DNA from 3 places in the Heliomicrobium sulfidophilum genome. Region 1 is predicted to be linked to each of the others. Evidence: riboswitches for the same ligand, from Rfam matches in the RefSeq annotation. Region 1 holds a riboswitch; each other region holds the start of a gene.
The links. Region 1 has a riboswitch for cobalamin ahead of thiC (phosphomethylpyrimidine synthase ThiC). Riboswitches for the same ligand answer to the same signal wherever they lie in the genome.
Positions count from the first base shown of each region.

Region 2: linked by a shared signal. The riboswitch ahead of AC0CW1_RS15835 (uroporphyrinogen decarboxylase/cobalamine-independent methonine synthase family protein) and the one ahead of thiC (phosphomethylpyrimidine synthase ThiC) in region 1 are both predicted to bind cobalamin.
Region 3: linked by a shared signal. The riboswitch ahead of AC0CW1_RS09075 (energy-coupling factor ABC transporter permease) and the one ahead of thiC (phosphomethylpyrimidine synthase ThiC) in region 1 are both predicted to bind cobalamin.

Region 1 is NZ_JBVTZZ010000005.1:52,129-55,395, reverse strand. It holds gene AC0CW1_RS06045 (histidine phosphatase family protein) at 34-813, shown strand; gene crcB (fluoride efflux transporter CrcB) at 810-1,220, shown strand; gene AC0CW1_RS06035 (fluoride efflux transporter FluC) at 1,217-1,588, shown strand; cobalamin riboswitch at 1,688-1,859, shown strand; gene thiC (phosphomethylpyrimidine synthase ThiC) at 1,980-3,267, shown strand, end outside.
Region 2 is NZ_JBVTZZ010000005.1:2,144,628-2,147,894, reverse strand. It holds gene AC0CW1_RS15840 (adenosylcobinamide amidohydrolase) at 1-216, opposite strand, end outside; gene AC0CW1_RS15835 (uroporphyrinogen decarboxylase/cobalamine-independent methonine synthase family protein) at 216-1,283, opposite strand; cobalamin riboswitch at 1,418-1,607, opposite strand; cobalamin riboswitch at 1,777-1,962, opposite strand; gene AC0CW1_RS15830 (putative DNA modification/repair radical SAM protein) at 2,042-3,267, opposite strand, start outside.
Region 3 is NZ_JBVTZZ010000005.1:703,880-707,146, forward strand. It holds gene AC0CW1_RS09065 (HD-GYP domain-containing protein) at 1-732, shown strand, start outside; gene speD (adenosylmethionine decarboxylase) at 822-1,193, opposite strand; cobalamin riboswitch at 1,487-1,668, shown strand; gene AC0CW1_RS09075 (energy-coupling factor ABC transporter permease) at 1,915-2,589, shown strand; gene AC0CW1_RS09080 (energy-coupling factor ABC transporter substrate-binding protein) at 2,586-2,921, shown strand; gene cbiQ (cobalt ECF transporter T component CbiQ) at 3,031-3,267, shown strand, end outside.

The sequences.
Region 1 (3,267 bases):
CGGGGTTTGGATGACAAAATGGAGTCGGTCAACATGCAGATTATCTTCGTCCGTCACGGGCAAACGGACGAAAACATCATACCGCTGGGCGCGCGTTTTACGATCAATACCTTTAACGCCATGATGGAAAGTTCTCCGTCGATGGTGCGGTTGAACGCGACGGGAATTCGTCAGGTTGAAGAGGTGTCCCGCCGTCTGAAGCCGGTCCCGATTGTGGTGGCCAGTCATTTTCAGCGCGCTCAGGAGACGGCAGCCATCCTGGCCCGGTCTTGGGACGCAGAAGTGGTGACCCTCGAAAGTCTTGGAGAGATTGTCCTGGCCAAATTTCCAGGAAGAGGTGAGCGTCGAGAGATTCCCTTTTGGATGCTCATCGCCATGACCGCCTGGCGGCACGCCTGGCCTTTCACCGCAGGGGAGGAGACGCTCTTCCAGGCCTTCCGGCGTGCCCGGAACGCTTGGACGCAACTGCTGGAACTGGCGACAGAGCGGGGACCGATCGTCGTCGTTTCCCACCAGGGCTTTCTCCGGATCTTGCTGTGGTACCTCCGGGTGAAGGGGGGATGTCGGGTGCGAAGAAAAGACCTGTCCAATGGCGGGATCTCCATCGTCGAGGTAGATGAGCAGGCTGGACGCGCAACCGGCGCTCAGACATACGATAGGGCAGTGGCGGGATTGACGCAGGCAAACCGTTTGCTCAAACCGCTGGAAGAGAAAGCGATAGATGAAGCTGCTGTAGCGGTAGAAGGCGTCTCCGTAATCGCTGCAAAAAAAGGTTCCTCTGATGTGGCTGTCCTGGCCAGGGAACTGCGATGACTGGTGTTGCGGTGGCTGTAGGCGGTTTTTTGGGCGCGTTGGCTCGCTTTTTTATGGGAACCTGGCTGGCGCCCTTTGCCGAGCAGACAGGGTTCCCCTGGGGCACTTTGACGATCAACTTGTTAGGCTCTTTCGTGCTGGCCTTTTTCTTGACCCTGGTCATGGAAATCGTAACGGTGAAACCGGCTGTTCGGATCGGTTTCTCGACAGGTTTTCTGGGCGCTTTTACGACCTTTTCTACCTTCGCCTTGGAGAGCTTGCGCCTGATCGAAGCAGGTCAAGCGCTATTGGCGGCAGCCTATGTGCTGTCCAGCCTTGTCCTGGGGATGATGATGACCGGCTTCGGGGTGCGTGGGGCCCTCATGTTGAAGGGGAGGCGCGCCACTGCGCTGGAGGTGGATCAATGACGGCGCTGGATCTGCTTTCGATCGGAGCCGGCGGCGCTTTAGGCGCTCTCGCCCGTTATGGCATCGGCCTCGCCGTGTCACAACGGTGCATCTTGGCCTATCCGCCAACTACTTTCTTTATCAATATCGCCGGGGCTTTTTTGCTTGGCTTGTCGGCGGCCCATACAGCCGGCGACCCTAGCGCCCATCTGACCGAAAAATATGCTTTTCAGATCGGCTTTTTAGGCGCCTTCACCACTTTTTCCACATTTACCTTGGAAGCCTACCGGCTGATCGAGGATGGTGAATGGTTTCGTTTCGGTCTTTATGTTGGGGGGAGCGCTGTCGTCGGGTTGATTGCCTGCGCGCTGGGGTATCATGCGATTTAATTTTGACAAGGCGCTCGTGTCCCAGAGAAATTTGTTTGAAACATCTATCTTTACAAGCAACCCCATAAGGATTAAGATAGTAAACGCAATCACGTAACTACATAGGTCGTGTTCACAGGTGCCCGCAAGGGAGAATAGGGAACCGGGTGTGAATCCCGGGCGGTCCCGCCGCTGTATGGGGGAGCCTGCTGCAAGATGCCACTTCGCAAGAGGGAAGGCGCAGCCGGCGAGGAACCCGAGCCAGAAGACCTGCCTGTGAACGGTCAAGGGTCTCTTTCCAGGCAAAGGAGACTCTTTGTGGGATGATGGCAAAGTCCCCAGATCTGCTATGGATCTGGGGACTTTTTTGTTTGCCGGGCAGTCGGTGACAGAAAAAAGGAGGCTGAACGGAGTGGAACTTACCCAGCGTGAAGCGGCCTTGCGGGGTGTGATCACACCCGCTATGGTCGAAGCGGCTGAGCGGGAGCAGATCGAGGCCGAGGTGGTCCGCCGAGGGCTGGCCGATGGAACGATCGTCTTGCCCTATAACCGCAGGAGGGCCGAAGGAAGGCAGGCTGTTGCTTTTGGCAAAGGGTTGCGCACTAAGATCAGCGCGTCCATCGGGCTTCCCCTCGATGGCGGATCAGAGTCGGAAGAGCGCAAGAAGTTAGAGGTTGTGCTGGAAGCGGGGGCCGACGCGGTGTTGGACCTGTCCATCGGTGCAGGTATCGACCGGGTGCGGGAACCGGATGCGCAACTGAGCGATTACCTGTCCCTTTTCCGCCGGCATGTGTTGTCGACCTCTACGAAACCGGTCGGCACCTTGCCCCAGTATGAGGTGTTTGCTTGCCGGCGCGGTGGGAAGCAAGGTGGAATCCTGGCAACCACCGTGGAGGAAATGTTTGAAGCGATGGAGCGTCATGCCGCCGAAGGCGTCGACTTCTTCGGGTTGCACTCGGCGATGACCTTGAAGGCGCTCGAACTGGCTCGCCGGCAGGGGCGCTTGACCCATATGGTCAGTTGGGCCGGCGCTTCGCTGGCCGGCTGGATGCTCCATCATGAGCGGGAAAACCCCTTTTACAGCCATTTTGATCGGGTGCTCGACATTTGCCGGCGCTATGATGTGACCCTCAGCCTGGCCGATGGGCTGAGACCCGGCTCCGGCCATGATTCCCTGGACCGGGCGCAGGTGCAGGAGATGGTGATCCTGGGCGAACAGGTCCGGGCAGCCCGAGACGCCGGCGTGCAGGTGATGGTCAAAGGCCCCGGCCATGCGCCCCTGCACCACTGCCGCACAACCGTGCAGTTACAGAAACAGCTCTGCGAGGGAGCACCCTACTTCATCTTCGGCCCCTTAGCCACCGACGCCGCCCCCGGTTATGACCACATCACCTGCGCCATCGGCGCCGCTCTAGCCGCCTCTGCCGGCGCCGATCTGATCTGCTACGTTACCCCGGCAGAACATGTCCGCTTCCCCACCGTGGAAGATGTCCGCACCGGCGTCATCGCCGCCCGCATCGCTGCCCATGCCGCCGACGTCGCCAAGGGGATCCCCGCCGCCGTCGAACGCGACGCCGCGCTCTCACGAGCCCGAGGAATGCAGAACCGGAAGGCAGAGCGGAAGTTGGCGCTTGATCCTGCCGCTCTAACGTCCACCGGCGGCGCAAGCGCGGCGGAGGACATGGTGATGGAGGAGGGCG
Region 2 (3,267 bases), 2.1 Mb from region 1:
GATCAACTCGCGTTGTGGCTGGCGGTCGTCATAATCCTTGCGCACCTGACGGTTGACGAAAAACCGTCTTTCGCTGATCCCCCCGCCGAGGATGCCGGAACTGACACAGCGCCAGGGCCCATCGGCGGCGATGAGGATGCACTCTTTTTCGAGGCGGCCGCGCAATCCGGGGAGGAGGGGAAGCCAGCTTCCCGGCGCCGGTGAAAGCGGTGTCATCAATACCAGCCCCAGAGCGTCGACACCTCGCGCAACCGTCCATAGATCGCTTCCGCCTCTTCCTCCGATAAACTTCCCGCGCCGCAAGCCGGGGTGAGCGCCGTCTGCCGGAGGAGCAGCGCTTCTGGAACGCCCAAGCGCGTCAATTCGTCGATCTGCTGGTGGAGCCGCCGCGTCAGGGAAAGGGCGCTTTCATGGGCAAAAGCGCCGGTGACCGGCACGATTCCCCAGGCCAGCCAACCGCCCCGTTCGAGAAAAGCGATCAGTTCCGGGATATGATCGGTAAGGGTATCGATGGAACGATAGGCGTCAAATCCGACGACATCTGCGCCGCTGGCAAAGAGGATGGCGCCATCGGTAGACCCGCAGACATGGATGCCGGCCAGGCCACCCATGCGTTTGATGGCCACGATGATTTCCTGCAAGCCTCTTTGCAGGTCTTCGGCGGTTAAGGAGTCCTGAGTACTATCGTCAAATCCGATCATCCCTGGCTCATCGATCATCAACAGCACGGGATGCTCGGTTCTGCGCAGGTCTTTGACCTGCCAGGCGGCGTTCATGGCACAGTTCTTGCAGAGCACATCCCAGAGGAGACGCTCATGAATGACGGCGCGCCCTTTGCCATCAACCACATTCAAAGCGAGGGTGAGCGGACCGAGGATCTCACCTTGGAGAGCGGTCACGTCCGTCCACTGGTGATGTTCATCGGCAATCGTGGATTTGAAGGCCAGGTAACTATCCAGGTCGATATGAAAGGGAGACTCTTCATGGAGATGGATCCAACAGGCCGCCTCATTCTCGTAGGCTTCATAAAAAGCGGCCAAGGCGTCGGGGAAGCTATCGGACTTTGTGTCGATCACCGGATAGCCGTTGCTTTTTCCTGTGATCAACCCTACCCGTTGCAACGGCGACAGCGCGGCAGCGAGAAGGCTGTCCCCGGCATACGTTGAATGCAGTTGGGGCCAATGGGGCATCTCTGGGCAGAACTGGCGGATGACCGCCATCGCGCTTTCTACATCACCGTGAGGCAGACTTCCGATTCCGGTGGTGACGCCAGGGTATAACATGGTGTGTCCTCCTTTTTTGTGTCGCCATGCAAAAACCCCCAGCCGATCGACTGGGGGTGAAATGATGAACAAATGGCCAAGCGCCATGAGATGCGCCTTTCCTATTCATCACCTCCCTATCCTCCGTAGGTGCGATCGGTGATCACGAACAGGCAGGTCTCCTGGCTCGGGGTCATCTGGGGCTCTGTCTTCCCGGCAGCATGCTGCCAGTGACATGGAAGAGCCTCATCACACCCTTACAGTGGCGGGACCGCGCCGGTTTTGCACCGGACTTCCCTTTTCACGCCTGCCCTTCGGCAGGCGACCTGTTCGCATGATGCAGTTGTTATTCCTTTCCTATGAGGAAGAAGCAGAAAACATGCCTTCTCGGCCCTTCGAACGCAAAAAACCTCAGCCTTTCGGCTAAGGTTATGGTTCTCTTGGGCCGTGACGCATCCCCACAAAGCAATGCATGAACGGCAAAGCAGACCACCTCCCTATCCGCGTAGGTACACCGGCAGTTTTAGAACAGGCAGGTCTCCTGGCTTGAGATCATGGGCCGCATCGCGTCTTCCCGGCATAGCGCCAGTGACATGGCACGGGGGCCTCCCTCTCACAGTGGCGGGACCGCGCCGGTTTCACACCGGCTTCCCTTTTCACACCTGTCATCGGACAGGTGACCTGTTCCCAGACCTATTCGGTTTATGAGTTAGTATGTTCGCGACGAACTATACGATTCCTTCATGGGCGCTTACTTTTTCGTATGCCGACTCCTTCCCTTATAAGTCTCCCGTCACCACCGACCAACGGTCCTCGATGGGGGCCGGCTCCCCAAACAAGGTCAACTGTTCCCCGCCAGCCATCCCCTTCGCTATCCCCCGCTCCGGCATGATCAACCGCTGGCGGAGGCTGGCCGCGTCCGGTCCGATCTCGCCGTAGTAGCAGCCGTTGCAGGTGATGAAGTAGCGCGCCCGCTTCATGACGACGCCCATCCGGCCCAGGTGCTCGAAGTGGATCCGCCCTACCCGCCGGGCGGCGAGGATGCGCTTGGCCGACTTGACGCCGATGCCGGGCACCCGCAGGAGGGTGCGGTAGTCGGCGCGGTTGATCTCGACGGGGAAAAAGCCGAGGTGGCGCAGCGCCCAGCCTGTCTTTGGGTCCAGTTCCAGGTCCAGGTTGGGGTTGTCGGCGTCGACGATCTCATCGGCTTGAAAGTCATAAAAACGCAGCAGCCAGTCGGCCTGGTAGAGCCGGTGTTCGCGCAAGAGCGGCGGCGCCGGCAAAGCCGGCAGGCGCGGGTCGCCGCTCACAGGCACATAGGCCGAGTAGTAGACGCGCTTCAGTTGGAATTTGCGGTAGAGGCCCTCAGCGAGGGTGAAGATCTGCCGGTCCGATTCGGGCGTGGCCCCGATAATCAATTGGGTGCTCTGTCCGGCGGGGACGAAGGCGGGCGTCCGGCGAAACTGCCGCCGCTCCTCCCGGTTTTGCGCGATGGCGCCGGTGATCTGCCCCATCGGCCGGAGGATGTTCTCCTTCTTCTTCTGGGGGGCGAGGCGGCGCAAGCCCTCACTGGTGGGCAGCTCGATGTTGACGCTCATCCGGTCGACGAGGGCGCCCGCCTCGGCGATGAGGCGGCTGTCAGCCCCTGGGATCGCTTTGAGGTGGATGTATCCGTTGAAACGGTATTCGGTGCGCAACTTGCGGACGGTCTGCACCAGTTGTTCCATCGTATGGTCCGGTCCCTTCTCGATGGCGGAACTGAGAAAGAGCCCTTCGATGTAGTTGCGGCGGTAAAAGTTGATCGTCAGGTCGGCCAGCTCGTCAGGGGTGAAGGAGGCCCGGGGGACGTCGTTGGAAACGCGGTTGACGCAGAAGGAGCAATCATAGCAGCAGACGTTGGAGAAGAGGACCTTGAGCAGGGAGATGCAGCGGCCGTCGTCGGACCAGCTATGACAGATGCCGGAAGCAGCGGTGCTGCCGATGGCGCCGGCCTTCCTCCCCCGGT
Region 3 (3,267 bases), 650 kb from region 1:
TTCGGAACCGTCTTCCGACCCGAGTTATCCCCTGCCCTGGCCGAACTGGCTGGGAAAGAGAGTTTTTGGCTCGACCTGGACTCCCCATTCATCGACGAACTGACCCGGCAGGCCGTCGGCTCTGACGAACACACCATCCAACTCCCCTACTGCGAGTTGAAAGGCCTGGCGTCCATCTTCGCCCGCATCATCGACAGCAAGAGCCGCTTCACCCTCCGCCACTCGCGGCTTGTGTCGGCGTCAGCCACATACCTGAGCAAACTGGCCGGCTTCTCTCCCGCTGATATGGCCCGCCTGGAGGTGGCTGGCCTCCTTCACGACATCGGCAAACTGAGCATCCCTGAAGAGATTCTGGAAAAGCCGACCCACCTGACACCGGAGGAGTACCTGATCATCAAACAGCACACCTATCACAGCTACCACATTCTGAATCAGGTTCCCGGCTTTTCGGAAATCGCCCAGTGGGCCGCCTACCACCATGAGCGCCTTGACGGCCGCGGCTACCCCTTTCATATCCCAGGCGAGCAACTCAGCGCCGGCAGCCGGATCGTGGCCGTGGCCGATATCTTCTCCGCCCTCGTGGAAGACCGTCCTTACCGGAAAGGCCTCCCCCAGGAAAAAGTCGAGTCGATCCTGCGCAAGATGGTCCAGGAAAAGGCAATTGACGGGGATCTGGCCGAACTGCTCTGCAGCCATTACGAAGAGTTTGAAGAGTTGAAGCGGACCATGTAACGCCACTGGAAAAGATTGTTTTTTTTAGAACGAATGCAGCCCATTAGAAAAAGCCTGGCGAGAACCAGGCTTTTTTTCATGGGCCGTCGTTATTTCAGGACCTCAATCGGTCCGTCGCCGCGCTTGAGCAGCTTTACCGACGTCTTCTTGGGAACCAGCACCTTGATCATGTGGTTGATGGCCACTTCCGGATCCACCGTCTCCCCGCAGGTGTAGCAGTCGAGGGCGGCGAAGCCCTTCTCGGGATAGGTGTGAATGGAGATGTGGCTCTCAGACAACAGGACCAAGACCGTCGCGCCTTGCGGCTCAAACTGCTGCTTCTGGGACGAGAGAACGGTCGCGCCGGCCGCCTTGGCGGCTTCAATCATCTGTTCCTCCAGGAACCGGGCGTCGTTCAATTTTTTAAAGTCAACGCCCCAAGTGTCAATGGTGACATGTCGTCCGAAAGTGGAGTAATCCATCATTTCGGCCCCCTTCCCAGCAAATTGGATGCCGGGACCTACGTGATTCATCCGGGGGTGGGTCTGACCCGCCCTAACAGGGACGTCGGTCTGTTGAAGCAATCCAAACCCGATTTGGATGAATCCTGGTTCCCACAATGTGTTTATTAATATCATAAATGACGGGCCAGATCAATACTTTTTTTCAAGAGGATTTTATTGCCTGAACCTTGCGACACCCTTGCCCCGCGCGCCCTGACGTGATACGATTGCATATAGATAGTGCTTTCCATAGCTATCTGAAAAATCGAACACAGGTTGACCTTGTTGCAGGCGCCGCCTAGCGGCTGAAAAGGGAATGAGGTGCAAAGCCTCAGCAGCCCCCGCTACTGTAAGGGAAGACGACCCGCCACAGATCCACTGGACTTCGGTCTGGGAAGGAGGCGGGAGCGGATGATGCCCGAGCCAGGAGACCTGCCCGCAGCAAACGAAAGACCCACTTCGGGAGGAAGGGAGGGCTTTATTTTGTTGCCTATGGGGAAATCTCCACCCGGCTCGGACAATCTACCGTCTTATCGAAGGCGATGAAGCAGCTCTAAGGATCGTGCGAACATATGATTGTTGTTTTTATCACTATCTAATCCCCGGCACGGCATCGCCGCTAGTACGGCACGATGAAAAAAGCTGGCCTTTAGATTAGGAAAGCACGAAACCACCCCTACGCAAAAAGGAGTGTCTGCGAATGCATATCATGGAGGGCTATCTGCCCCTTAGCCATGCCGCCGCCTGGACCGCCGCCTCGGCGCCCTTCGTCGTCCACGGCGTGCGCGCCATCGAAAAAACCGTCCGGACCAATCCGGAAGCCAAAATGCTCCTCGGCGTCGCTGGCGCCTTCTCCTTCGTGCTGTCGGCCTTGAAGCTACCCTCGGTCACCGGCAGCTCCTCCCACCCGACCGGAACCGGTCTGGGCGCCGTCCTCTTCGGCCCCACCGTGATGACGGTGCTCGGCTCGATTGTGTTGCTCTTCCAAGCCCTGCTGCTCGCCCACGGCGGGATCACCACCCTGGGCGCGAACGTCTTCTCCATGGGCATCGTGGGCCCCTTCGCCGCCTACGGCGTCTACCGGTTAGGCCAGCGCCTTAACCTTTCCTCTAATCTCTCCATCTTCGCCGCCGCCGCCTTCGGCGATCTGGCCACCTATGTCACCACCACGTTGCAACTCGCCTTGGCTTTCCCCGATACAGCTACCGGAATCATGGGCTCCATCGTCAAATTCGGCTCCGTCTTCCTTATCACGCAAGTCCCCTTGGCCCTGGCAGAGGGACTGTTGACCGTCGTCATCTTCAACGCCCTCTCCAAATACTCCACTGCCGAGTTGTCGGCGCTGAAGATTTTCTCGAAAGAGGTGAAAGCATGAACGGGCTTCGGAACAAGCTTGTCCTGATCACAGCAGCTCTTTTTCTGACGGGTGTTCCCTTGATCATGCATTTTACCGGCGATTTTGCTGGCGCTGATGATCAGGCAGGAGAAATGGTCCAAACGATCGCTCCCGATTACGAACCCTGGTTCGAGTCCCTCTGGGAACCCAGTGAAGAGGCCGAACCGCTTCTCTTCGGCCTGCAAGCCGCCGCCGGCGCCAGCTTCATCGCCTACTACTTCGCGCGCCGCCGCAACAACAGTGGTTCTAACGTCCACACAGGTTCAGGGATGGGCGCCGGCATGGGGCGCAAACCTCTCGGCGACGCCTGACGCACTAAATCATGAGCGCGCCGGCGAACAGCAGACACCGGATAGGCGAACTGACGATGATGGAACGCTGATATCGACTTACCGAAACTTGTTAAACGGGGTCACACATATGCTCTTCACGATCGATCAGTGGGCTTGGGCCAATAAGCTGCGAGACAAATCACCGGCATGGAAAGGACTTGCCGCCCTCACCGGGTTGCTTGTCAGCCTGATAGCGCCCACGCCCTGCCTATCCGGAGCGATCACGGTGCTCTCCGGCGCACTGCTCGTCCTCTTGGCTCGCATCCCCTTATCGGTCTTCCTGAAACTGATGACGGTGCCGGGTCTCTTCCTACTCACCGGCTGC